3 regions of the Bordetella genomosp. 8 genome follow, and region 1 is predicted to be linked to each of the others. Evidence: predicted binding sites of a transcription regulator. Region 1 holds the regulator's gene; each other region holds the start of a gene.

Region 1 (8,177 bases):
GTTCCGGCAAGACGCTGCTCGCCCAGACCCTGGCGCGCATGTTGAACGTGCCCTTCGTCATGGCCGACGCCACCACGCTGACCGAAGCGGGCTACGTCGGCGAAGACGTCGAAAACATCATCCAGAAGCTGCTGCAGAACTGCAACTACGAGGTTGAGAAGGCGCAGCGCGCGATCATCTACATCGACGAAATCGACAAGATTTCGCGCAAGTCGGATAACCCCTCCATCACACGCGACGTGTCCGGGGAAGGGGTGCAGCAGGCCTTGCTCAAGCTGATCGAAGGCACGGTGGCGTCGGTGCCTCCGCAGGGCGGCCGCAAGCATCCGAACCAGGACTTCGTCCAGGTCGATACCACCAACATCCTGTTCATCGTGGGCGGTGCCTTCGACGGGCTGGAAAAGGTCATACGGGACCGGACGGAAAAATCGGGTATCGGGTTCTCGGCCGCGGTTCGGGCAAAATCCGAGCGCGGCGTCGGCGAGCTGTTCAGCGAAGCCGAGCCGGAAGACCTGATCAAGTTCGGCCTGATTCCGGAATTGGTCGGCCGCCTGCCCGTGGTCGCCACGCTGGACGAGCTGGACGAAGCCGCGCTCGTGCAGATCCTGACCGAACCCAAGAACGCCCTGGTCAAGCAGTTCCAGAAACTGTTCGCGATGGAAGGGGCGGAACTGGACGTTCGGCCGGGCGCCTTGCGCGCCGTCGCCCGCAAGGCGCTCAAGCGCAAGACCGGTGCGCGCGGCCTTCGGTCCATCCTGGAATCCGCCTTGCTGGACACGATGTACGAACTGCCTTCCCTGGGCAATGTCAGCCGCGTCGTGCTCGAGGACAACGTAATCGAAGGCGACGGTCAGCCTTTGCTCATCTATGCGGACGATGCCGCCCAGGCATCCAAGCCGGAACGGGGCGAGGTCAGGGACGCCGCCGCGTAATCGGAAAACCCGTCACGCGTGACGGGTTTTTACCGTTTTTGCGGTCGCCGGCCGGAAACTTGATTTTTCGGCTATTGTTCCCATATCAGACGTAACTGACGATAGACGGGATTGCTCACTGACTCCGCCGCATCGCCGCTACGTAGATCATCCCAAGGAATCTTTATGTCTGGCACTCAGACCCTGCCTTCCGAACCCATCGACCTGCCGTTGCTGCCGCTGCGCGACGTCGTGGTGTTCCCGCACATGGTCATCCCGCTTTTTGTCGGACGCCCCCGCTCCATACGCGCCCTCGAGGTCGCCATGGAAGCCGGTAAAAGCATCATGCTGGTCGCGCAGAAGTCGGCCGGCAAGGATGATCCGTCGCCTGAAGACGTCTACGAGATCGGTTGCGTGGCGGGCATCCTGCAGATGCTGAAGCTGCCCGACGGCACCGTGAAGGTGCTGGTCGAAGGCGCGCAGCGCGCTCGCATCACGCGCGTGGACGACGTCGAAACGCACTTCACCTGCGAAGTCGTGCCCATCCAGCTCGACCCCATCCAGGGATCCGAGACGGAAGCCCTGCGCCGCGCCATCGTGGCCCAGTTCGAGCAGTACGTGAAGCTCAATAAGAAGATCCCGCCCGAGATCCTGACGTCCCTGGCGGGAATCGACGATGCCGGCCGGCTGGCCGACACCATCGCGGCGCACCTGCCGCTGAAGCTCGAGCAAAAGCAGAAGATGCTCGAGATCTTCGGTACGGCCGAACGCCTGGAAGGCCTGCTCACGCAGCTGGAAACCGAAATCGACATCCTGCAGGTCGAGAAGCGGATCCGCGGTCGCGTGAAAAAGCAGATGGAGAAGAGCCAGCGCGACTACTACCTGAACGAACAGGTGAAGGCCATCCAGAAGGAATTGGGTGAAGGCGAAGAAGGCGCCGACATCGAAGAGCTGGAAAAGAAGATCGTCGCCGCGCACATGCCCAAGGAAGCGCGCAAAAAGGCCGATGCCGAGCTCAAGAAGCTCAAGCTGATGTCGCCCATGTCCGCCGAAGCGACGGTGGTGCGCAATTACATCGATACCTTGATCAATCTGCCATGGCGCAAGAAGAGCAAGGTCAACAATTCCATCGGCAATGCCGAAACCGTCCTGGACGATGACCACTACGGTCTCGAAAAGGTCAAGGAACGCATACTCGAATATCTGGCCGTGCAGCAACGCGTCGACAAGGTCAAGGCGCCGATCCTCTGCCTGGTCGGCCCTCCGGGCGTAGGCAAGACCTCGCTGGGGCAGTCGATCGCCAAGGCCACCAACCGCAAGTTCGTGCGGATGGCCCTGGGCGGGGTGCGGGACGAAGCCGAAATCCGCGGTCACCGTCGTACATACATCGGCTCCATGCCGGGCAAGATCCTGCAGAACATGAACAAGGTCGGCGTGCGCAACCCCTTGTTCCTGCTGGACGAAATCGACAAGCTGGGCATGGATTTCCGTGGCGATCCGTCGTCGGCGCTGCTGGAAGTGCTCGATCCCGAGCAGAATCACACGTTCCAGGATCACTACGTCGAAGTCGACTTCGATCTGTCGGACGTGATGTTCGTCGCGACCAGCAACACGCTGAATATTCCGCCGGCCCTGTTGGACCGGATGGAAGTCATACGCCTGTCCGGCTACACGGAAGACGAAAAGGTCCATATCGCCAGCGACCACTTGATCCCCAAGCTGTTGAAGAACAACGGCCTGAAGGAAACGGAGCTGACGATAGACGAATCGGCCCTGCGCGACATCGTGCGGTATTACACGCGGGAAGCGGGCGTCCGGGCGCTGGAACGCGAGATCGGCAAGGTCTGCCGCAAGGTCGTCAAGCAATTGCTGACTGAGCGCGAGGGCAAGCCTGCCGCGGATGGCAATGGCACCGCCAGCGCCATCGCGGTGACGTCGGAGAACCTGAACGATTACCTGGGCGTGCGCCGCTACAACTTCGGTATGGCGGAAAAGGAAAACCAGGTCGGGCAGGTAACCGGTCTGGCGTGGACGGAAGTGGGCGGCGATCTGCTGACCATCGAAGTCGCCGACATGCCCGGCAAGGGCGCCATCCAGCGTACCGGCTCGCTGGGCGACGTGATGAAGGAATCGGTCGAAGCGGCTCGCACGGTCGTGCGTTCGCGGGCGCGTCGCCTGGGGTTCGCCGACAGCGTGTTTGAAAAGCGCGACATGCACGTGCATGTGCCCGAAGGCGCGACGCCCAAGGACGGTCCGTCCGCGGGTATCGCGATCACCACCGCGATGGTATCCGCGCTTTCCGGTATTCCGGTGCGTGCAGATGTCGCGATGACGGGCGAAATCACGTTGCGTGGCGAAGTGCTTGCGATCGGCGGCTTGAAGGAAAAGCTGTTGGCCGCGCACCGTGGTGGCATCAAGACCGTGTTGATCCCGGAGGAAAACGTCAAGGATCTGGCCGAGATCCCGGATAACGTCAAGAACCAGCTCGAAGTTGTGCCGGTTCGCTGGATCGACAAGGTGTTGGAGCGCGCGCTGGAGCGCATGCCCGAGCCGATCTCGGAAGAAGACGCGAAGGACAAGCCGATGGTGACGCCCGCGGCGTCGTCGCCGGAGTCGGTCGATCCCGTGATCAAGCACTGAGCGCGGTCGCAAAAGCTCGAAGAAAAGGCCTGGAGCGTGAGCTCCAGGCCTTTTTGCTGTCGGCGCGCCTTACTGCGGCGCCTTACTGCAGCGGGTCACTGCAACGCTTGCGTGCGGATCAATCCGACCGCGATACCTTCCAACGCGAATTCTTGCCCAGGGCGCACCAGGATCGGTTCGAACTCGGGGTTTTCCGGCAGCAGCTCGATACGGCCACCCTGGCGGTGCAGACGCTTGACCGTAACGTCCTCGTCGATACGGGCGACCACGATCTGGCCGTCACGGGCTTCGCTGGCTTTCTTGACCGCCAGGAGGTCGCCGTCCAGGATGCCGACGTCGCGCATGCTCATGCCGCGGACCTTGAGCAGGTAGTCCGGGCGTTGGGCGAACAGGGCCGGGTCGACGCCGACATCGCGTTCGACGTGTTCGGCCGCCAGGATAGGGCTGCCCGCCGCCACCCGACCGACCAGTGGCAGCATGAGCTGCGACAGCGAAGGGATGGGGAGCATGGCCTGGCTGCCTTCGGCGCGGGCGTCTTTCAGGCGGATGCCGCGCGAGGCGCCGGCGGTAAGCTCGATCGCGCCCTTGCGGGCCAGGGCTTTCAGATGGTCTTCCGCCGCGTTGGGCGAACGAAACCCCAGGGCCTGCGCGATCTCGGCGCGGGTGGGGGGGAACCCCGTGCTGGCGACCGCCTGGCGGATCAGGTCAAGTATCTGCTGCTGGCGTTCGGTAAGTTTGCTGGCCATTGGGCGTTCCTGTTCCCTGTATGGATATACAGGTTCGAATTTTGGGGGACGCAGCTTGAAAACGCAAGGGGGGCCGGCCCAATCGTGGGCAATTGGCTGGCAATAGGCGCACAAAAAGACAAGGGCCCCCGTAGGGGCCCTGCAATGCCGTAAACCGGGAAGCGAGAAATTCAGGCTCGGGGTCCGCTTGGGGGCCTCAGCCCTTCAGCACCTCGGCGATGCCCTTGGCCACGGTGTCGATGTTCTGGCTGTTCAGCGCGGCAACGCAGATCCGGCCGCTGGAAACGGCATAGATGCCGTGTTCTTCGCGCAGCCGGTCCACCTGGGCCGAGGTCAGGCCCGAATAGGAGAACATGCCGCGCTGCTGCAGGACGAAGTCGAAATTCTGCTTGGCGCCCTGTTCCTTGATCTTGTCGACCAATTGACGGCGCACAAGGCGGATGCGATCGCGCATGCCGGCCAGTTCCTGTTCCCACAGGGCAAACAGTTCCGGCGTATTCAGCACCGTCGACACGATCGTGCCGCCATGGGTGGGCGGATTCGAGTAATTGGTGCGGATGACGCGCTTGAGCTGGCTGAGCACGCGGGTGGCTTCGTCCTTGCTGCCGGCGACCACCGTCAGCGCGCCGACGCGCTCGCCGTACAGCGAGAAGGACTTGGAGAACGACGAACTGATGAACATCGTCATGTCCATGCCGGCAAACAGACGCACGACCGCGGCATCTTCCTGCAGGCCAGCGCCGAAGCCCTGGTAGGCGATGTCCAGGAAGGGCACGAGATCGCGTTCCTTGACGACATTGGCGATCTGCTGCCACTGCTCGGCGGTGGGGTCCACGCCCGTGGGGTTATGGCAGCAGGCGTGCAGGACGACCACGCTGCCCGCGGGCATGGATTTCAGGCCGGCGAGCATGCCTTCGAAGTTCAGGCCATGCGTGGCCGGATCGTAATAAGGATAGCTTTCGACCTGGAAACCGGCCCGTTCGAACAGGGCACGGTGGTTTTCCCAGCTGGGATCGCTGATATATGCCTTGGATTGCGGCAGCAACTGACGCAGGAAGTCCGCACCGATCTTGAGCGCGCCGGTGCCACCCAACGCCTGCGCCGTCAGTACGCGCCCTTCCGCCGTCAGGGGCGAATCGGCGCCCAGGAGCATGGCCTGCGCACCCTTGTTGTAGGCGGCGATGCCTTCGATGGGCAGGTATCCGCGCGCGGCAGCCGCTTCGATGCGGGCGATTTCGGCCTTGCGAACCGCGGCCAGCAGCGGGATGCGCCCGTTATCGTCGTAATACACCCCGACGCCCAGGTTGACCTTGCCCGGCCGGGTGTCAGCGTTGTACTGCTCATTCAGCCCGAGTATGGGGTCGCGCGGGGCCAATTCGACGTTCTTGAAAAGGGTGCTCATCGGATCGCAAAGGGTACGCAAAAGGGTAGGTGGACGCAGCCGGATATGCGGCGGATAATGGGGGGTTTACCCTGAGACAGTCTAGCATGACCGACACTGGATTCGTCGAATTTCCGGATAGTCCTTTTCAGCTCTATCAGCCGTATCCGCCGGCTGGCGACCAGCCTGGCGCCATAGGAGCCCTGGTGGATGGCGTGCGGGACGGCCTGATGTACCAGACTCTGCTGGGCGTCACCGGCTCCGGCAAGACCTACACGATGGCCAACGTCATCGCCCGCCTGGGGCGGCCGGCGCTTGTGCTCGCGCCGAACAAGACACTGGCGGCGCAGTTGTATGCCGAAATGCGCGAGTTCTTTCCCAAGAACGCGGTCGAGTATTTTGTTTCGTACTACGACTACTATCAGCCTGAGGCCTACGTGCCGACGCGCGATCTGTTTATCGAAAAGGACTCGTCCATCAACGAGCATATCGAGCAGATGCGGCTGTCGGCCACGAAAAGCCTGCTGGAGCGCCGCGATACGGTCATCGTCGGCACCGTGTCGTGTATTTACGGTATCGGCAATCCTGGCGATTACCACGCCATGGTACTCATCCTGCGCGCGGGCGATCGCATATCGCGGCGCGAGATCCTGGCGCGCCTGGTGGCGATGCAGTACACGCGCAACGATGCGGACTTCACGCGCGGGGTGTTTCGGGTGCGCGGCGAAACCATCGACATCTTCCCGGCGGAAAGCCCTGAACTCGCCTTGCGCGCGACGCTGTTCGACGATGAAGTCGAAACGCTGGAATTGTTCGATCCATTGACGGGCAAGGTGCGGCAAAAGGTGCCGCGCTTTACGGTCTATCCCGGATCGCACTACGTTACGCCGCGCGATACCGTGCTGCGGGCGATCGAAACCATCAAGGAAGAGCTGCGCGAGCGGCTCCAGTTTTTCACCTCGCAGAGCAAGCTGGTGGAAGCCCAGCGGCTGGAACAGCGCACGCGGTTCGATCTGGAAATGCTGCAGGAGCTGGGGTTCTGCAAGGGCATCGAAAACTATTCCCGTCATTTGTCCGGCGCCGCCCCGGGCGAGCCGCCGCCCACATTGATCGATTACCTGCCCGCCGATGCGCTCATGTTCATCGACGAAAGCCACGTGACGATCGGCCAGCTGGGCGGGATGTACCGTGGCGACCGCGCGCGCAAGGAAACCCTGGTGCAATATGGGTTCCGCCTGCCTTCCGCCCTGGATAACCGGCCGCTGCAGCTGCAGGAATTCGAAGCCCGCATGCGCCAGTGCGTATTCGTATCCGCGACGCCGTCGAATTATGAACAGGAGCACGCCGACAACGTGGTCGAGCAGGTCGTCCGGCCCACCGGATTGGTCGACCCCATCGTGGAGGTACGCCCCGCGCGTACCCAGGTGGACGATCTCCTGGGCGAAATCAAGCTGCGCGTGGCCCAGTCCGAGCGCGTCCTGGTGACCACGCTCACCAAGCGCATGGCCGAAGACCTGACGGACTTCCTGGCCGAGCACGGAGTGCGGGTGCGGTATCTGCATTCGGATATCGATACGGTGGAACGGGTGGAAATCATCCGCGACCTGCGCCTGGGCACCTTCGACGTCCTGGTCGGCATCAACCTGCTGCGGGAAGGCCTGGATATACCGGAAGTGTCCCTGGTCGCCATCCTGGACGCCGACAAGGAAGGCTTCCTGCGGTCCGAGCGCAGCCTGATCCAGACCATAGGCCGGGCGGCGCGCAATATCAACGGCAGGGCCATTCTCTACGCCGACCGGGTCACGGATTCCATGCATCGCGCCATCGGCGAAACGGAGCGCCGGCGCAAGAAGCAGGAGGAATTCAACCTGGCCCACGGCATTACCGCCCGAGGCGTGCAGAAGGCCGTCCGCGAACTGATCGACGGCGTGGTGGCTCCGATCCAGCACCCCACGATCGAGGATGCGTTGCCGGCGGAGCTGTTGACGGACGAAAAGGCGCTGGCGCGCGAAATCCGGCGCTTGGAAAAGTCGATGATGGACCATGCGCGCAACCTGGAATTCGAACAGGCCGCGGCGGCGCGAGATGCCCTGAACGCGCTCAAGGAACGGGTGTTGCTGGATGGCGCGCGTTAAGCCTGGCGCTCGGCGCCAGGTGTCGTACCACAGTCACGCCGTGGCAATAAGTCTGACATCTTTGCGTGTTGCGGCGCCGCGTCGGCGGGCATTGAATTGGGGCCGAATACTGGCTTAGGTAATATCAATCGGTTTATTAGATTTCCGCTATAAGACCCTAATTCGAATGGATTTTTTCGCTGCCCAGACGGCTGCGAAGCCTATGGGTTTCCCAGAAAAAAAGCTTGCCTAATTGCGGGTTTTCCCGCAGACTGTTAAGCATGATGACCAAGGTACTTTTCGTTTGCATGGGCAACATCTGTCGCTCGCCGAGCGCAGAAGGCGTGTTCCGCCGGCTGGTGAATGATGCCGGTCTGGGCGATGT
Region 2 (8,177 bases), 1.7 Mb from region 1:
CGGGTGAAGGCGAAGCCCGCCAGCAATTCGCCGAAGTACTCCACCATGTCGTTGCGCTCGGGCTCGCCGTGCACCAGCACGTCCAGGCCGACCCTCTCCTGGAAGCGGATGACGGACTCGATTTCCTTGCGGATCGCCGTCTCATAGGCGGAATCGCCCAGGGCCCCGGCTTTCCAGTCGCGCCGCAACGCGCGGATTTCCGCGGTCTGCGGGAAGGAGCCGATTGTGGTGGTGGGAAACGCCGGGAGTCGCAGCTTTTCCTGCTGATGAACGATGCGCTGCGGGAACGGCGCCCGATCGCGTTGCACCTGCGCGGCACCAGCCATGCGCTTGGCGACGGCCGGATTATGGATGCGCGGCGAACGCGCCCGATCGGCCAGCGCGGCACGTTGCAGCCGCAGGGCTTCCTGCACCGCCGGTTCCTGGCTGCCGTCCAGGGCGAGCGCCAGCGTGCGGACCTCGTCCAACTTCTGCACGGCGAAAGACAGCCAGCTTTTCAGCTCGTCGTCCAATTCGGTTTCATGGGCAAGATCCACCGGCACGTGCAGCAGCGAGCAGGACGGCGCAATCCACAGACGCTCGCCCAAGGCGGCCTTGGCGGGCGCCAGGGACTTCAGCGCCAGATCCAGGTCGGTGCGCCAGATGTTGCGCCCATTGACGATCCCGGCCGAGAGTATCTTCGAGCCGATGACATCGATTAGCGGTGCGAGTTGTTCCGGCGCGCGCACCAGATCCACATGCAGGCCGGCGACCGGCAATGCGGCAGCCGTGGCCAGGTTGTCCTGGAGGCCGTCGAAATAGGTCGCCACCAGCAGCTTCAAGGCACCGCCCGACAGGCGCGCATAGCTGGACGCATACGCATCGCGCCAGGCGGTCGGCAGGTCCAGCGCCAGGATGGGCTCGTCGATCTGTACCCACTCCACGCCCAGTTCGGCGATACGGCGCAGCACTTCGATATAGACCGGGATCAGTCCCGCCAGCAGATCCAGCTTGGCGACGTCGCCCGGGCCGGTGTACGCGTCCCCCTTGCCCAGCCACAGCCAGGTCAGCGGGCCAGGTATGACCGGCTTGACGCGATGACCGGCCTGCTGGGCTTCGCGGATCTGTTCGAACAGGGATTCGCGGGCGATCCGGAAAGTCTGCGCCGGCGTCAGCTCCGGAACGATGTAATGGTAGTTGGTATCGAACCACTTGGTCATTTCGCAGGCGGCGGCCGGCGTTCCGGTCGGCGCACGGCCCCGCCCCATGCGGAACAGGGTATCCAGGGTGACCGGGGCGGCGTCCTGCTGACCGAAACGTGCCGGCACGGCGCCCAGCAGCGTGGTCCATTCCAGTACATGGTCATACCACGCGAAATCGCCTACCGGAATCAGGTGCACGCCCGCGTCCGCCTGGACCTGCCAATGCCGCGCGCGCAAGGCCCGGCCGGTTTCCTCGAGTTCCGCCAGCGACGACTTGCCGGCCCAATAGGCCTCCACCGCGCGCTTCAGTTCCCGTTGCGCACCGATGCGCGGAAAGCCAAGATTATGAATCGTAGTCATGGAAATGAAAGATCCAACAAAAATTGTTCAAGTCCGGCCATTGTGCGCGCGTTTCTGCGTGAATCAAAATCAATGTTTGCATCGATTCCTTGAACAACATTCATATAGAATACAGAAGTGCACCCTCGGTGCCCCTCCATCCCTGGCACTGCCATGCTCGAAATACGCCATCTTGAAACCCTCGCCGCCATCCGCGATGGAGGTAGCCTGCAGGAGGCCGCCGAACGGCTGCACCTGACGCAATCCGCCCTGTCGCATCAATTGCGCGAACTGGAATCCCGCCTGGGAACGCCGCTGTTGAACCGCAGGACGCGGCCGGCCCGCCTGACGACTGCCGGACTGCGCGTGCTGGCGCTGGCGGACGACATCCTGCCCAGGCTGCGTGCCACCGAGCGCGAACTGCAGCGCCTGGCGGCGGGACGTACGGGCCGCCTGCACCTGGCGATCGAATGCCATTCCTGTTTCCAGTGGCTGATGCCCGCCATGGACGCATTCCGCGTCCAGTGGCCTGAAGTCGCCCTGGACCTGTCCGCCGCGTTTTCCTTCGCGCCCTTTCCGGCCTTGCTGCGCGGCGATCTGGATCTGGTGATCACCTCGGATCCGCAAACGCTGGAAGCCATCGAATACGTGCCGCTGTTCGGCTACGAGCTGGTGCTGGCGGTGTCGGAAGCGAATCCGCTCGCGAGCCAGCGCTACGTCCAGCCCGAGCAGCTGGCGGACCAGACGCTGATCACCTATCCGGTCGACCGCCAGCGCCTCGATGTCTTTACCGCGTTTCTCGATCCTGCCGACGTCGAGCCCGCCACGATACGCAAGGCGGAACTGACGCCCATCATCGCGCAACTGGTCGCCAGCAATCGCGGCGTGGCCGCATTGCCGAATTGGGCCTTGACGGAATACCTGGGACAGGGTTGGTTGAAGGTGTGCCGCCTGGGTCCGCAGGGCGTATGGCGCACGCTTTACGCAGCCATACGCAACGAGGACGCGGACGCGCCGTTCATCAAGGATTTCCTGACCATCGCCAGGGATGTGTGTTTCCGCACCCTGGCCGGAATCAAATCAGCCGGCCATGCACCGGCTCAATCGTCGTCACGATCATCACCCAGGACGCGGTGAATGACGTCATGCGCGAAGCCGCGCGCTGCCAGGAAGCGCGCCTGTTTGGCGTAGGCGGCACGGTCGGCGGGCCGCTCGCCGTAGCGCTTGTTCCACACCGCCAGCGCGCGTTCGTATTCCGTCGCCTTCAGGCCATCGCGCAGTTCGCCGATCTGGGCTTCATCCACGCCGTGCTGGCGCAGTTCCTGGACGATGCGCGCCGCCCCCTGGCGTTCGGCGCGGCGATGCACCAAACTTTCGGCAAAGCGCCGGGTGGACAACCAGCCTTCGCGTTCCAGGTCGTCCAGCAAGGCGTCCAGCGCCGTCGGATCTTCGGTATGCGCGCCGAGCTTGCGCGCAAGCTCGGCGCGGGCGTATTCGCGACGCGATAGATAGGCGACCGCGCGAGCCTTCAGTGAAGGCCCTCGCTTTTCCGCTACACGGTCGCCCATGGCGACTTAGTCCTCTTCGGCTTCGCTCGCGGCGAACGTGTTGGCACGGCTGACGATGCCCTGGTTTTCGCGGATGCGATTTTCAATTTCCAGCGCCATGTCGCGGTGTTCCTTCAGGTACTCGCGGACATTGTCCTTGCCCTGCCCGATGCGGTCGCCGTTGTAGCTGTACCAGGCGCCGGACTTGTCGACGATGCCGGCCTGCACCCCGAGGTCGATGATTTCGCCTTCGCGCGAGATGCCGCTGCCATACATGATGTCGAATTCGGCCTGCTTGAAAGGCGGCGACACCTTGTTCTTGACGACCTTGACGCGGGTTTCATTGCCGATGACTTCCTCGCCCTTCTTGATGGAGCCGATGCGGCGGATATCCAGCCGGACCGAGGAATAGAACTTGAGCGCGTTACCGCCGGTGGTGGTTTCCGGGTTGCCGAACATGACGCCGATCTTCATCCGGATCTGGTTGATGAAGATGACCATGCAGTTGGTGCGCTTGATGGTGGCGGTCAGCTTGCGCAGCGCCTGGCTCATCAGGCGGGCCTGCAGGCCCGGCAGGGAATCGCCCATTTCGCCTTCGATTTCGGCCTTCGGCACCAGTGCGGCGACCGAGTCGATGACGATCAGGTCCACCGAGCCCGAGCGGACCAGGGCGTCGGTGATTTCCAGTGCCTGCTCGCCGGTGTCGGGTTGGGAAATCAGCAGGTCGGTCAGGTTGACGCCGAGCTTGGCGGCGTACTGCACGTCCAGGGCGTGTTCCGCGTCGACGAAGGCGCAGGTGCCGCCGATCTTCTGCATTTCGGCGATGACCTGCAGGGTCAGCGTGGTCTTGCCCGAGGATTCCGGGCCGTAGATTTCGACGACGCGACCGCGCGGCAGGCCGCCGACGCCCAGCGCGATGTCCAGGCCCAGCGAACCCGTGGACACCACCTGGATGTCGTGCTCGACCTCGTTGTCGCCATACCGCATGATCGAGCCCTTGCCGAACTGCTTTTCGATCTGCGATAGCGCGGCGGCGAGCGCCTTGGCTTTTTCCGAGGCGGCTGCCTTGCTGGTTTTATCGTCCATGTAGTGTCCTGTCTGACGTTCTAGCGATTGTCTGGTGATTGTCTGGTGCGAAGATGCTGGGGGATTATGGCATCCGAGTATACTGTATAAATAAACAGTATGACAAATTCTTGCGCGCTTTCCGCACGCCGCCGCCCGATCACGCGTTAACCCCGTCTGGGCAAGGCTCGGGGGACATGACAGAATCCGCGCAGGAGACGAGACATGCGCATACTGATCGCCGAAGACGACAGCATCCTGGCCGACGGTCTTTCCCGTTCGTTGCGGCACAGCGGCTACGCCGTCGACGCCGTTCGCGACGGCATGGCGGCGGACCTGGCACTGACCGCCCAGGCCTTCGACCTGCTGATCCTGGACCTCGGCCTGCCGCAGCTGACGGGACTGGAAGTCCTGCGACGCCTGCGGGCTCGCAATGCGCATCTGCCCGTGCTCATTCTAACCGCCGCCGACAGCATAGAGCAGCGCGTCAAGGGGCTGGACCTGGGCGCCGACGACTATATGGCCAAGCCCTTCGCCCTGTCCGAACTGGAGGCACGGGTACGGGCCCTGACCCGGCGCGGCGCCGGTGGCGGCGCGAGCCTGATCCGCCACGGACGCCTGGTGTTCGACCAGGCGGGCCGGGTAGCGTCGGCGGACGAACAGCCGCTGGACCTGTCCGCGCGCGAAATCGGCCTGCTCGAAATCCTGTTGATGCGCAGCGGGCGCATGGTCAGCAAGAACCAGCTGGTCGACCACCTCTGCGAATGGGGCGATGAAGTCAGCACCAATGCCATCGAAGTGTATGTCCATCGCCTGCGCAAGAAGCTGGAACCCACGGGCGTGCGCATCATGACCGTACGCGGTCTTGGCTATTGCCTGGAACGCGACCATGGCACGGCCGAGCTGGCGCACTGAACCGCACAAGGTCGCGCCGCTGAACCAGGAAGCCCTGGACGTCCTGCGCAACGGCACGCGCGGGCCCTCGATCGCCCTGCCCCGGCGTTCCCTGCTGGGCGAGATCCTCGACTGGATGCTGGCGCCGCTCTTCCTGTTGTGGCCCATGAGCGTGGCCATCACCTACGTCGTGGCGCAGAATATCGCCGATGTCCCCTACGACCGCGCGCTCGCCAGCCACCTCCGCGTGCTGGCGCGCAACGTCCATATCGTCGACGGCAAGCCGCAGCTCGACATCAGCGAGCCCGTGCGCGGCATGCTGCGCACGGACGAAACCGATAGCGTGTTCTGGCTGGTGCTCGGCGGACATGGCCAGTATCTGGGGGGCGACCGCGAACTACCCCTGCCCAAGGGCGCCGACGTGGTCGCGCCAGGCGCCATACGCTATGAGGACAGCACGCTGCGCGGCTTCGCCATCCGGCTGGCCTATACCCGCGTGGACGCCACCGCGCCGGACGCCACGCCGGCGCTGGTGATTGTCGCGGAAACCTCGGAACGGCGCGCGCAACTGGCCAACGACATCATCAAGGGCGTGATCATTCCGCAATTCGTCGTGCTGCCCATCGCCGTATTGCTGGTGTGGTTCGGCCTGACGCGCGGCGTCGCGCCCTTGAACGCCCTGCAACAGCGGCTGCGGGCGCGCCGGCCGGACGATCTGTCGCCCATCGACGAACGGGCCACGCCCAGCGAGATCGCCCCCCTGGTCGCGGCGATCAACGATTTGCTGGAACGGCTATCGGCGACGGTGCAGACGCAGCGCCGCTTCGTGGCCGATGCCGCGCATCAGTTGAAGACTCCGCTCGCGGGCTTGCGCACCCAGGCGGAACTGGCGCTGCGCGACGCCAGCGCGGACGAAATGCAGGCCAGCTTGAGACAGCTGGTGGCGGGCTCGGAACGCGCCACGCGGCTGGTCAATCAATTGTTGCTGCTGGCGCGCGCCGAAAACCCGGCCACCGTGGGCATGGCATCGGTGGACCTCAATGTGCTGGCCTGCGAACAAACCACGCAGTGGGCGCCGCAGGCCCTGAACATCGGCATCGACCTGGGATTCGAGGAAGCCGGCCAGCCGGCCGCCATCGCGGGCAACGCCATCCTGCTCGCCGAGCTGCTCAATAACCTGATCGACAACGCGCTGCGCTACACGCCCGCCGGCGGCCGCGTCACCGTGCGCGTATGCGCCATACCCGGCGGGGCGCTGCTCGAAGTCGAGGACTCAGGCCCAGGCATCCCCAGCGCGGAGCGCGAACGCGTGTTCGACCGCTTCTATCGGGTGCTGGGGACCGCGGCGGAAGGCAGCGGCCTGGGCCTGGCCATCGTGCGCGAAATCGCGCAGAAGCATGGCGCCACGGTGCAACTGATGGACCACCCCACCCCGGGCAGCACGCAACGCGGACTGAAGGTCGCCATACGGTTCCCGCATAATTTACAAACAGAAACATAAATAGCGCTGCGCGTCAGCCAAACGTCAGACCCTCGTCAGACTTCTTCCCTACCGTGGCGTTCAGCCTCCCCGCTCCCGCGGGCGAGTCTGCACATACCGAGCACGGCGGACAGCGCCGGCCATCCCTGAGGAGACATCATGAGCACAGCATCCATGCCGCGTCCGGGCGCCGTTGCGGCCTCGACTCCCATGACCCGCAATGAACGCAAGGTGATCTTCGCGTCTTCGCTGGGTACCGTTTTCGAGTGGTACGACTTCTACCTGTACGGCTCGCTCGCTCCCATCATCGCCCTGCACTTCTTCTCGGGCGTCAACCCCACCGCTGGCTTCATTTTCGCGCTGCTGGCCTTCGCGGCGGGCTTTGCGGTGCGGCCGTTCGGCGCGCTGGTATTCGGGCGCCTGGGCGACCTGGTCGGGCGCAAGTACACCTTCCTTGTCACCATCGTCATCATGGGCTTGTCCACCTTCCTGGTCGGCATCCTGCCCACTTATGGCTCGATAGGCATCGCCGCGCCGGCGCTGCTGATCGTGCTGCGGCTGCTGCAAGGCCTGGCGCTGGGTGGCGAATACGGCGGCGCCGCGACCTACGTGGCCGAGCACGCGCCCATGGGCCGTCGCGGCTTCTACACCAGCTGGATCCAGACTACGGCGACGCTGGGCCTGTTCCTGTCCCTGCTGGTGATCCTGGGCGTGCGCTCGTACTCGGGCGAAGACGCCTTCCGCGATGCCTGGGGCTGGTGGCGCGCGCCGTTCCTGCTGTCCTTCGTGCTGCTGGCGATCTCCGTGTGGATCCGGCTGCAGCTCAGCGAATCGCCCACCTTCCAGCGCATGAAGGAAGAAGGCAAGGGTTCCAAGGCGCCGATCAGCGAATCGTTCGGCCAGTGGAAGAACCTGAAGATCGTGATCCTGGCGTTGCTGGGGCTGACGGCGGGCCAGGCAGTGGTCTGGTACACCGGCCAGTTCTACGCGCTGTTTTTCCTGACGCAGACGCTGAAGGTGGACGCCAATACGGCCAACATCATGATTGCCGTGGCCTTGTTGATCGGTACGCCGTTCTTCGTCATCTTCGGTGCGTTGTCCGATCGGATCGGCCGCAAGCCCATCATCATGGCGGGCTGCCTGATCGCCGCGGTCACGTACTTTCCGATCTTCCAGGGCCTGACGCACTTCGCCAATCCCGCGCTGGAAAAAGCCCAGGCGTCCGCGCCCGTGACGGTGATCGCGGACCCGGCTACCTGCTCCTTCCAGTTCAATCCGGTTGGCACTTCGTCGTTCACCAGCAGTTGCGACATCGTCAAGTCGTTCATGGCGCGCAACTCGGTGAACTACCAGAACGAGGCCGCGCCCGCGGGTTCGGTGGCCAAGGTGCGCATCGGCAAGGACGAATTCCAGTCCTTCGAAGGCAAGACGCTCGCGCCGGCCGACTTCAAGACGCGCACCGCCGAACTGGATAAATCGCTGACATCGGCGATCCGCGGCCACGGCTACCCCGCCAAGGCCGATCCCGCGCAATCCAACAACGTCATGGTGGTGGTGCTGCTGACCATACTGGTGATCTACGTCACCATGGTCTACGGACCGATCGCGGCCATGCTGGTCGAAATGTTCCCGACCCGCATCCGCTATACGTCGATGAGCCTGCCGTACCAC
Region 3 (8,177 bases), 2.0 Mb from region 1:
GCTTGGGAAAGTACCGGGGGGCGCGTGCCGACGCGGATCGCGGCGGCCCGCGGCGGCCATCGGCGGGACAGCGCTAATTTACCCCGATGGCGGAAACCCCGTGCGGGCTAACCTTGTGGCCCACAGGGTTTAAGGCCGTGGGTTCATGACCGTGGAGCGCGGGCGTGCTTCGCCGGAAGTGAGGGCCGCCGGCTCAGTCCTCGCCCAGCAACAGCCGGTGCGCGGCCTTCCAGCTGCCGACATCGGGTGCGTACAACAGCCCGCCGCCGCGATGCGTGGGCTTGTACGGCGAACCGTCGAAATGCGCGCTGTAGCCGCCGGCCTCGTGGTGCAGCAGCCAGCCGGCCGCGTGGTCCCAGGGCATGAGACGCCCGTACAGCAGCACGTGCGCGTGGCCGCCGGCGATCATGCGGTATTCGTGCGCCGAACAGTTGAGTATGGTCGAAGACGCCAGCCCGAGCGCATTCGCGTTGACGGTCGTGCGCAAGGGATCGTCCAGGTGCCCGACCGCGATCAATCCGGTCATGTCCTTTACCGGCGCCGGTTCGGCCACCCGCAGCGGCGTCTGCACGCCGTGCTCGCTCTCCAGCCACGCGCCTTCGCCGCGCACCGCGATGGCGGCGTCGCGGCATAGCGGATCGTAGATGATCCCGGCCATGACTTCGCCGCGGCTCACGGCCGCGACCATCACGCCGAACAGCGGCAGGCCGGCGACATAGTTGCGCGTCCCGTCTACGGGGTCGATCAGGAAGGCCAGTTCGGCATCGATCCACACATTCAGCAGCGCCGGATTGCGCGAACAGGCTTCCTCGCCGACCAGCACCGCGCCCGGATAGGCGCGTGCCAGGCGCTCGCCGATGTAGCGCTCCGCCGCTTCGTCGGCGTCGGTGACCAGGTCCAGCGGCGAGGTCTTGTGGCGCACGGCGTCGCTCGCCAGCCGGCGGAAGCGCGGCATGATCTCGGCCGCCGCGGCTTCGGCCATCAGCGCGGCGATGCGGCGTGTTTCTTCACGGGTGATGGATCGGAGCATGGCGATAGGTTCGACCGCGTGTCGCGCATGGCGCACCGGGCGAGCATGGGCGGGGAGGGGGTCGAATCTACCATGAGACCGCGCACGGCGGCTGACATCCGCGTCACGGCCGACGCTGCGCCGATTCTGCCCGGCTGCGCCAAGTGCTTGTGCGGCAAGGCATTTTTGAATCTGCCCCAAAGCTATCCCAAGGGTTGTCCACAAAACGTGGGGATAAGCGTCCCGCCATGGCGCCTGGGCCATCCCTGCTCGCCGGGCCCAAGTGCTTGACTGCCAAGGGATTTTTCGAGCTGCTCAACAGCTATCCCAAGGGTTGTCCACAAAAGGTGGGGATAAATCATAGGATGAATCGCCGGGGCGTTGAAATGCACCATGTCGGCTTGCAATAGTGCGAGAACTTTCTTAAGCCGCCCCCGATGACCCTATGATTTAATACCTCGCCGCCCGACGGAGAGGCCCGATGCGCCCGACCCGGCCGTGCCGGCATGCCACGGCCGCGCGGCGGACACGTGAGCGTATACCGCGCCCCGCGAGCGCGCGGATAAAACAATACGGAGGCATAGGAATCGATGATCGACACGACACGACGGAAGTGGGTGCTGGCGGCGGCCGGCGGCGCGGTGGTCGCTGCCACGCCGGTACGGCGCGCCATGGCGGCGCCTGAGTTCCGCTACAAGTACGCCAACAACCTGCCGGCCACGCATCCCATGAACGTGCGCGCGCGTGAAGCCGCCGCCGCCATCGCCAAGGACACCAACGGCCGCTTCCAGCTGGATGTCTTTCCCAGCAGCCAACTCGGCTCGGATACCGACACCCTGAGCCAGCTGCGCGCCGGCGCGGTGGAATTCTTCACCTTGTCCGGCCTGATCCTCTCCACGCTGGTGCCCGCCGCGTCGATCAGCGGCGTGGGCTTCACCTTCCCCGACTACGACACCGTCTGGAAGGCCATGGACGGTCCGCTAGGGGCCTTCATCCGGCAGGAGATCCAGGCCAAGGGCCTGCTGGTGATGGACAAGATCTGGGATAACGGCTTCCGCCAGGTCACCACCAGCACGCGGCCCATCAATGCGCCGGGGGACTTCAAGGACCTGAAGATACGCGTGCCGGTCAGCCCGCTGTGGACGTCCATGTTCCAGGCGCTGGGCGCGGCGCCGGCCAGCATCAACTTCAACGAAACGTATTCGGCGCTGCAGACCCGCATCGTCGACGCGGAGGAAAACCCGCTGGCGATCATCCAGACCGCCAAGCTGTATGAAGTGCAGAAGTACTGCTCCATGACGAACCATATGTGGGACGGCTTCTGGTTCCTGATGAACCGCCGCGCCTGGGAAAAATTGCCCAAGGATATCCAGGGCATCGTCTCGACCCACATCAACGACGCCGGCATGAAGATGCGCGCCGACACCTTCAAGCTGAACGGCGAACTGCAGACGCAGTTGGCGCGGCAGGGGCTGGTTTTCAACACACCCGATCCCGCGCCCATCCGCGAGGCCCTGCGCAAGGCGGGCTTCTACAAGGAGTGGCAAGGCAAGTACGGCGACAAGGCCTGGGCCATCCTGGAACAATCGGTCGGCAAGCTGTCGTGATGCCCGAGGTGCGCCCGCCGCCCGCGCAGGGCGTCGTTGCGTCCGCCGCCGGGCATGACGCTGCGCACGCCGCTGCGCATGTCGCTGCGCACGCCGCCGATCGCGTCGCCGCGGGGCCTGCCTGGATGCGCGGCCTGGATACCGTCCTGGGCCTGCTGATCGAAATTCCCGCGGCCCTGCTCGTGGTCGCGGAGATCGCCGTGCTGTTCGCCGGTGTCGTCGCGCGCTATGCCTTCCACACGCCGCTGGTATGGTCCGACGAACTCGCGTCCATCCTGTTCCTGTGGCTGGCCATGCTGGGCGCCGTGGTCGCCTTCCGCCGCGGCGAACATATGCGCATGACGGCGCTGGTCAGCCGTGCGCCGCCCGCGGCACGCGCTTTCCTGGATGTCGTCGCCATGGCGGGCGCGCTGGCCTTCCTGTTGATGATCGCCATGCCCGGCTACGAGTATGCGGTCGAGGAGCAATACGTCACCACCCCGGCGCTCGAGATATCCAATATCTGGCGCGCCGCCGCCTTGCCGGTCGGCACCGCGCTCATGATCGCGATCGGGCTGTTGCGGCTGGCCGCTCGCGCGCGCTGGCGCGTCACGCTGGGCGCGGTCCTGCTGGTGGCCGCCATCGTCGCCGGCATGATGGCGCTGCAGCCCCTGTTCGCCCAGTTGGGCAATGCCAACCTGGTGGTCTTCTTCGTCGGCGTGGTCGCCGTGTGCGTGTTCGCCGGCGTGCCCATTGCCTTCTGCTTCGGCCTGGCGACTTTCGGCTACCTGGCCTTGAGCACCGGCACGCCGATGATGGTGGTCGTGGGACGCATGGACGAAGGCATGTCGCACCTGATCCTGCTCGCCGTGCCGATGTTCGTGTTCCTGGGCGTGTTGATCGAGATGACCGGCATGGCCGAGCGCATGGTGGGCTTCCTGGCCAGCCTGCTGGGGCATGTGCGCGGAGGCCTGTCGTATGTGCTGATCGGCGCGATGTACCTGGTGTCCGGCATCTCGGGCGCCAAGGCGGCCGACATGGCGGCCGTCGCGCCCGTGCTGTTTCCCGAGATGCGCAAGCGCGGCGCCAGCGAAGGCGATCTGGTGGCGCTGCTGTCGGCGACCGGCGCGCAGACTGAAACCATACCGCCCAGCCTGGTGCTGATCACCATCGGTTCGGTCACGGGCGTATCGATCACGGCCTTGTTCACCGGCGGCCTGCTGCCCGGACTGGTGCTGGGGCTGATGCTGTGTTTCGTGGTGTGGCGACGTAGCCGCCATGAAGACATGGGCAATGTCGCGCGGGCCACGCGCCCGCAGATCCTGCGCGCGCTGATGATCGCGCTGCCGGCCCTGGCGCTGCCCTTCGTGATCCGCGCGGCGGTGGTGGAGGGCGTGGCGACTGCCACGGAGGTCTCGACCATCGGCATCATCTACTCTGCCCTGGTCGGCCTGCTGGTGTACCGGCGCTTCGACTGGAAGCGCCTGTGGCCCATGCTGGTCGATACCGCCAGCCTGTCCGGCGCCATCCTGTTGATCATCGGCGCCGCGACGGGCATGGCATGGGCGTTGACGCAATCCGGTTTTTCCCATCAGCTGGCCGACATGATGGCCGGGCTGCCGGGCGGCGCCGTCACCTTCCTGGCCGTGTCCATCGTCGCATTCGTCATCCTGGGCAGCGTGCTGGAAGGCATACCGGCCATCGTGCTGTTCGGGCCCCTGCTGTTCCCGATCGCCCGGCAGATCGGCGTGCATGAAGTCCACTACGCCATGGTTGTGATCCTGGCGATGGGCATAGGCCTGTTCGCGCCGCCGTTCGGCGTCGGGTACTACGCGGCCTGCGCCATCGGCCGGGTCGCGCCGGATCGCGGCATGCGGGCCATCGTGGGCTACCTGGTGTCCATCGCGATCGGGCTGATCATCGTCGCGGCGATCCCGTGGCTGTCCATCGGCTTCCTGGGGAAAGCCGCACCCTGACGGCGCGGCCAACGTCGCGCGCGCGGCACGGCGGGCCAGGGACTACAGCGCCGCTTGCAACGCCGTCATCAGGCCCTGGGCGTTGCGCATCCCCTGGTCTTCGAAGTTGGTGTTGAGGATGACATGGGTCGTGCGCACGCGATCGGCCAGGGCCCGCACGCGACGGGCCAGCTCTTCGAGTTCGGCCGTGCTGTATTCGTAGTTGAAGCGGCCCGACGATGCGTTGCCCGACGCGGTCCACGCCGCCGCGTTGCGTCCATGCAGGCGGACCAGCGCGAGGTCGTCGCGGGTGGTTGCCCATACGGGCGGAACGGCGTCCTGGAAGCCCTGCGGCGCGTCGACGACGGTGTGCGCCGCGCCCAGCTCGCGCAGGAAATCCAGCGTGGAGGCGGCCGCCGCGCCATCGAACCAGGCGCGATGGCGAAACTCCACCGATGCGATATGGTCTTCCAGGTGCGCGACGCAATCGGCGACGCGCGCGCGGCCGCGCGCATCCGGCTTGATCCAGCGCGGAAACTGGAAATGCACCGTGCCAAGTTTGCCGGACATGCGCAGGGGCTCCAGCGCGAATACGAAGCGTCGCCAGCTTTCCTCCACCACGTCGCGCGGCAACTGGTCTATGAACACGGCATCGCGGCCGGCGTGCGCCGGTGGCTCCGGCAGCGCGTCGCGCAGATCGCCGTCCAGCGCCGCCCAGGGGGTCTGATGGCCGGTGAACAGGCGGAATGCCTTGATGCTGATGACGAAGTCGTCCGGGGTGCGCGTGGCCCATGCCTGGGCATTGCGCGCCGATGGCAGGGTGTAATAGCTGGAGTCCACTTCGACGATGGGGAACCGCGTGGCGTAATGGCGCAAGCGGGCCTCGGCGGTGGTGGTGCCGGCGGGGTAGAAGCGGCCGGACGCCAGCAAGGTCGGGTCGGTCCAGGAAGCGGTGCCCACCAGGATGGCCGGCGCGGGCGGGCCTGATGGTGCGCGCGCGTCGTGCTGTGGATGGGTGGAAGGCGTCGTGGACATGGGCACTCGCGTGAGGTCGCGGTGCATTATCCCAGGGTCGGGCTTGCTGGGGTTGGGCCGGCCCGGGCAGACCGGCCCGGCCCATGCGGCCCCTGGCGATGGGGCGGGCTGGGAAAAGCGTCAGGCGCTGGCGCGATAGCGGTCGCGCAGCGCGCGCACCTGGTCGTGGTTGCGCAACACGCCTTCGTATTGCTTCTGCACCACGGCGCGGATGTCTTCCGGCAGGGGCTCGCGCAGCGCGTCGGTGTAGTCATGCTTGGCGACGTCTTCGCCGCGTTCGCATTCTTCCAGGATGGATGCATCCGTGCGGCCCGCGACCGCGGCCTTCAGGTGCACCCAGCCACGATGCACGGCGCCCGCCACGCTGCCGCTGGTTTCAGGCTCGCCGCCCAGACGTGCCACGATGGCCTGCAGTTCGGCGGCGCCGGACGCGCAGTCGGTGGCGCGGTTCTGGAAGAGGCCGCGCAGTTCCGCATCCTTGGTATCCTCGGCCGCGGCAAGAAAGCCTTTCTCGCCATTCTTGCAGGTCTCGATAAGGTTGTTCAGCAGTTTGACGATACGGTCGGCCATGGCAATCTCCTTGGTTGAAACGGCGCGCCGCTCGCTGCGGCAGCGCATACATGGACGCAATCGCAAACCACGTACCCGGTGGGAAAGGCGTCCGGCGGGCGCGGTCGGACTGAGGTTTTATCCAGTATCATGGCGGGCTCGCACTGCTCGGTCAGCGCGTGCCCATCCTTACTGTCCGGCCGCCCCAGTCCCCCATGTCAGAGAGTCCCGCCGCCAACGCCGCCGCGCCCGATCCGCTCGCGGATCTGAATCCCAGCCAGCGCGAGGCCGCCGAATACGGCGCCGCGCCGGAAGGTGCCGGCCCGCTGCTGGTCATCGCCGGCGCGGGATCCGGCAAGACCAGCACGCTGGCGCACCGTGTGGCCTATCTGATCCTGAAGGGCGCCGATCCGCAGCGCATCCTGCTGCTGACGTTTTCGCGCCGCGCGTCCATCGAAATGGAGCGCCGGGCGGGCGCGGTCCTGCAGAAGGTGCTGCGGCAGCAGGGCCAATACGGTGGCATCGGGGCGGGGATGACACCGCCCGCGCTGCCTTGGGCGGGTACCTTCCATGCCATCGGCGCGCGCCTGCTGCGTGAATTCGCGCCTCGCATCGGGCTGGCCGAGGCCTTCACCGTGCACGATCGGGGCGATTCCGAGGACCTGATGGGCATGCTGCGCCACGAGCTCGGATTGTCTTCGACGGAATCGCGTTTCCCACTGAAGGGCACCTGCCTGTCGATCTATTCGCGCGTGGTGAACAGCCAGTCGCCGCTGGACGGCATCCTGAAGGACGTCTACCCGTGGTGCGCCCAATGGGAAGAGCAACTCAAGCGCCTGTTCCGCGCGTATGTGGAAGCCAAGCAGTCGCAGCAGGTGCTCGATTACGACGATCTGCTGCTCTACTGGTCGGAGATGATGTCGCATCCCGAAATCGCCGCCGACGTGGGCGGGCGCTTCGACCATGTCATGGTGGACGAATACCAGGATACGAATCGCCTGCAGGCCGCCATCCTGCTGGGGATGAAGCCCGACGGCAAGGGGCTGACGGTGGTGGGCGACGATGCCCAGGCCATCTATTCCTTCCGCGCGGCCACCGTACGCAACATCCTGGATTTTCCCGGGCAGTTCAGCGCCGCGCCCGGCCAGCCGCGGGCCAAGGTCGTCACGCTGGAGCGCAATTACCGGTCGACCCAGCCCATCCTGGACGCTTCCAACGCCGTCATCGCGCAGGCGCGCGAACGGCACGCCAAGCAGCTGTGGACGGAGCGCAAGTCGTCCAACCTGCCCAAGCTGGTCACGGTAAGCGATGAAGCCGGCCAGGCCCGCTGGGTGGCCGACCAGGTGCTGGCCCAGCGTGAAGCCGGCGCTACGCTGAAGTCGCAGGCGGTGCTGTTCCGCGCTTCAGGACACAGCGCGGCCGTGGAACTGGAGCTCACGCGGCGCAATATTCCCTTCGTCAAATTCGGCGGCCTGCGTTTCCTGGAAGCCGCGCACATCAAGGATCTGCTGGCGCTGCTGCGATGGGCGCAGAATCCGCGCGGGCGGATGTCGGGTTTTCGTGTGGCGCAACTCGTGCCCGGCATCGGGCCCGCGACGGCCGGCAAGCTGCTGGACGCGATGGACGCCGCCACGGATCCACTGGCGGCAATGGACGGCTTCAAGCCCGGCAATGCAGCGCGCGAGGACTGGCAGGCATTCGCACAGGTGTACAAGGACTTGTGCACCCCGTCCCTGGCATGGCCGGCCGACCTGGACATCGCCTTGCGCTGGTACGCGCCGCACCTGGAGCGCCTGTACGAGGATGCCCGCGTGCGCAAGTCGGACCTGGACCAGTTGGCGCGCATCGCCGCCGGCTACGGCTCGCGCGAACGCTTCCTGACGGAGCTGACGCTGGATCCTCCGGACGCCACCAGCGCCGAATCCGGCGCGCCGCTGCGCGACGAAGACTACATGATCCTGTCGACCATCCATTCCGCCAAGGGACAGGAGTGGAAGTCGGTCTACGTGCTGAACGTGGTGGATGGCTGCATCCCCTCCGACA

The links. Region 1 encodes LexA, which represses DNA repair genes until DNA is damaged. Its sites were predicted from a motif close to ACTGTATNNNNATACAGT; they were not measured.
Region 2: the regulator LexA is predicted to act here: its motif matches at 4,235-4,252, upstream of recA (recombinase RecA).
Region 3: the regulator LexA is predicted to act here: its motif matches at 6,264-6,281, upstream of CAL12_RS08075 (ATP-dependent helicase).

What each region holds. Positions count from the first base shown of each region.
Region 1 is NZ_CP021108.1:3,772,921-3,781,097, reverse strand. Features, by position in the region: gene clpX (ATP-dependent Clp protease ATP-binding subunit ClpX) at 1-932, shown strand, start outside; gene lon (endopeptidase La) at 1,098-3,551, shown strand; gene lexA (transcriptional repressor LexA) at 3,647-4,297, opposite strand; gene CAL12_RS17195 (amino acid aminotransferase) at 4,494-5,699, opposite strand; gene uvrB (excinuclease ABC subunit UvrB) at 5,786-7,813, shown strand; gene CAL12_RS17185 (low molecular weight protein-tyrosine-phosphatase) at 8,074-8,177, shown strand, end outside.
Region 2 is NZ_CP021108.1:2,055,961-2,064,137, reverse strand. Features, by position in the region: gene metE (5-methyltetrahydropteroyltriglutamate--homocysteine S-methyltransferase) at 1-1,541, opposite strand, end outside; gene CAL12_RS09485 (LysR family transcriptional regulator) at 1,695-2,657, shown strand; gene recX (recombination regulator RecX) at 2,621-3,088, opposite strand; gene recA (recombinase RecA) at 3,095-4,153, opposite strand; gene CAL12_RS09470 (response regulator transcription factor) at 4,358-5,047, shown strand; gene CAL12_RS09465 (sensor histidine kinase) at 5,163-6,527, shown strand; gene CAL12_RS09460 (MFS transporter) at 6,666-8,177, shown strand, end outside.
Region 3 is NZ_CP021108.1:1,747,120-1,755,296, forward strand. Features, by position in the region: gene CAL12_RS08050 (inositol monophosphatase family protein) at 194-1,030, opposite strand; gene CAL12_RS08055 (TRAP transporter substrate-binding protein) at 1,600-2,616, shown strand; gene CAL12_RS08060 (TRAP transporter large permease) at 2,616-4,571, shown strand; gene CAL12_RS08065 (DUF72 domain-containing protein) at 4,614-5,585, opposite strand; gene CAL12_RS08070 (PA2169 family four-helix-bundle protein) at 5,706-6,155, opposite strand; gene CAL12_RS08075 (ATP-dependent helicase) at 6,350-8,177, shown strand, end outside.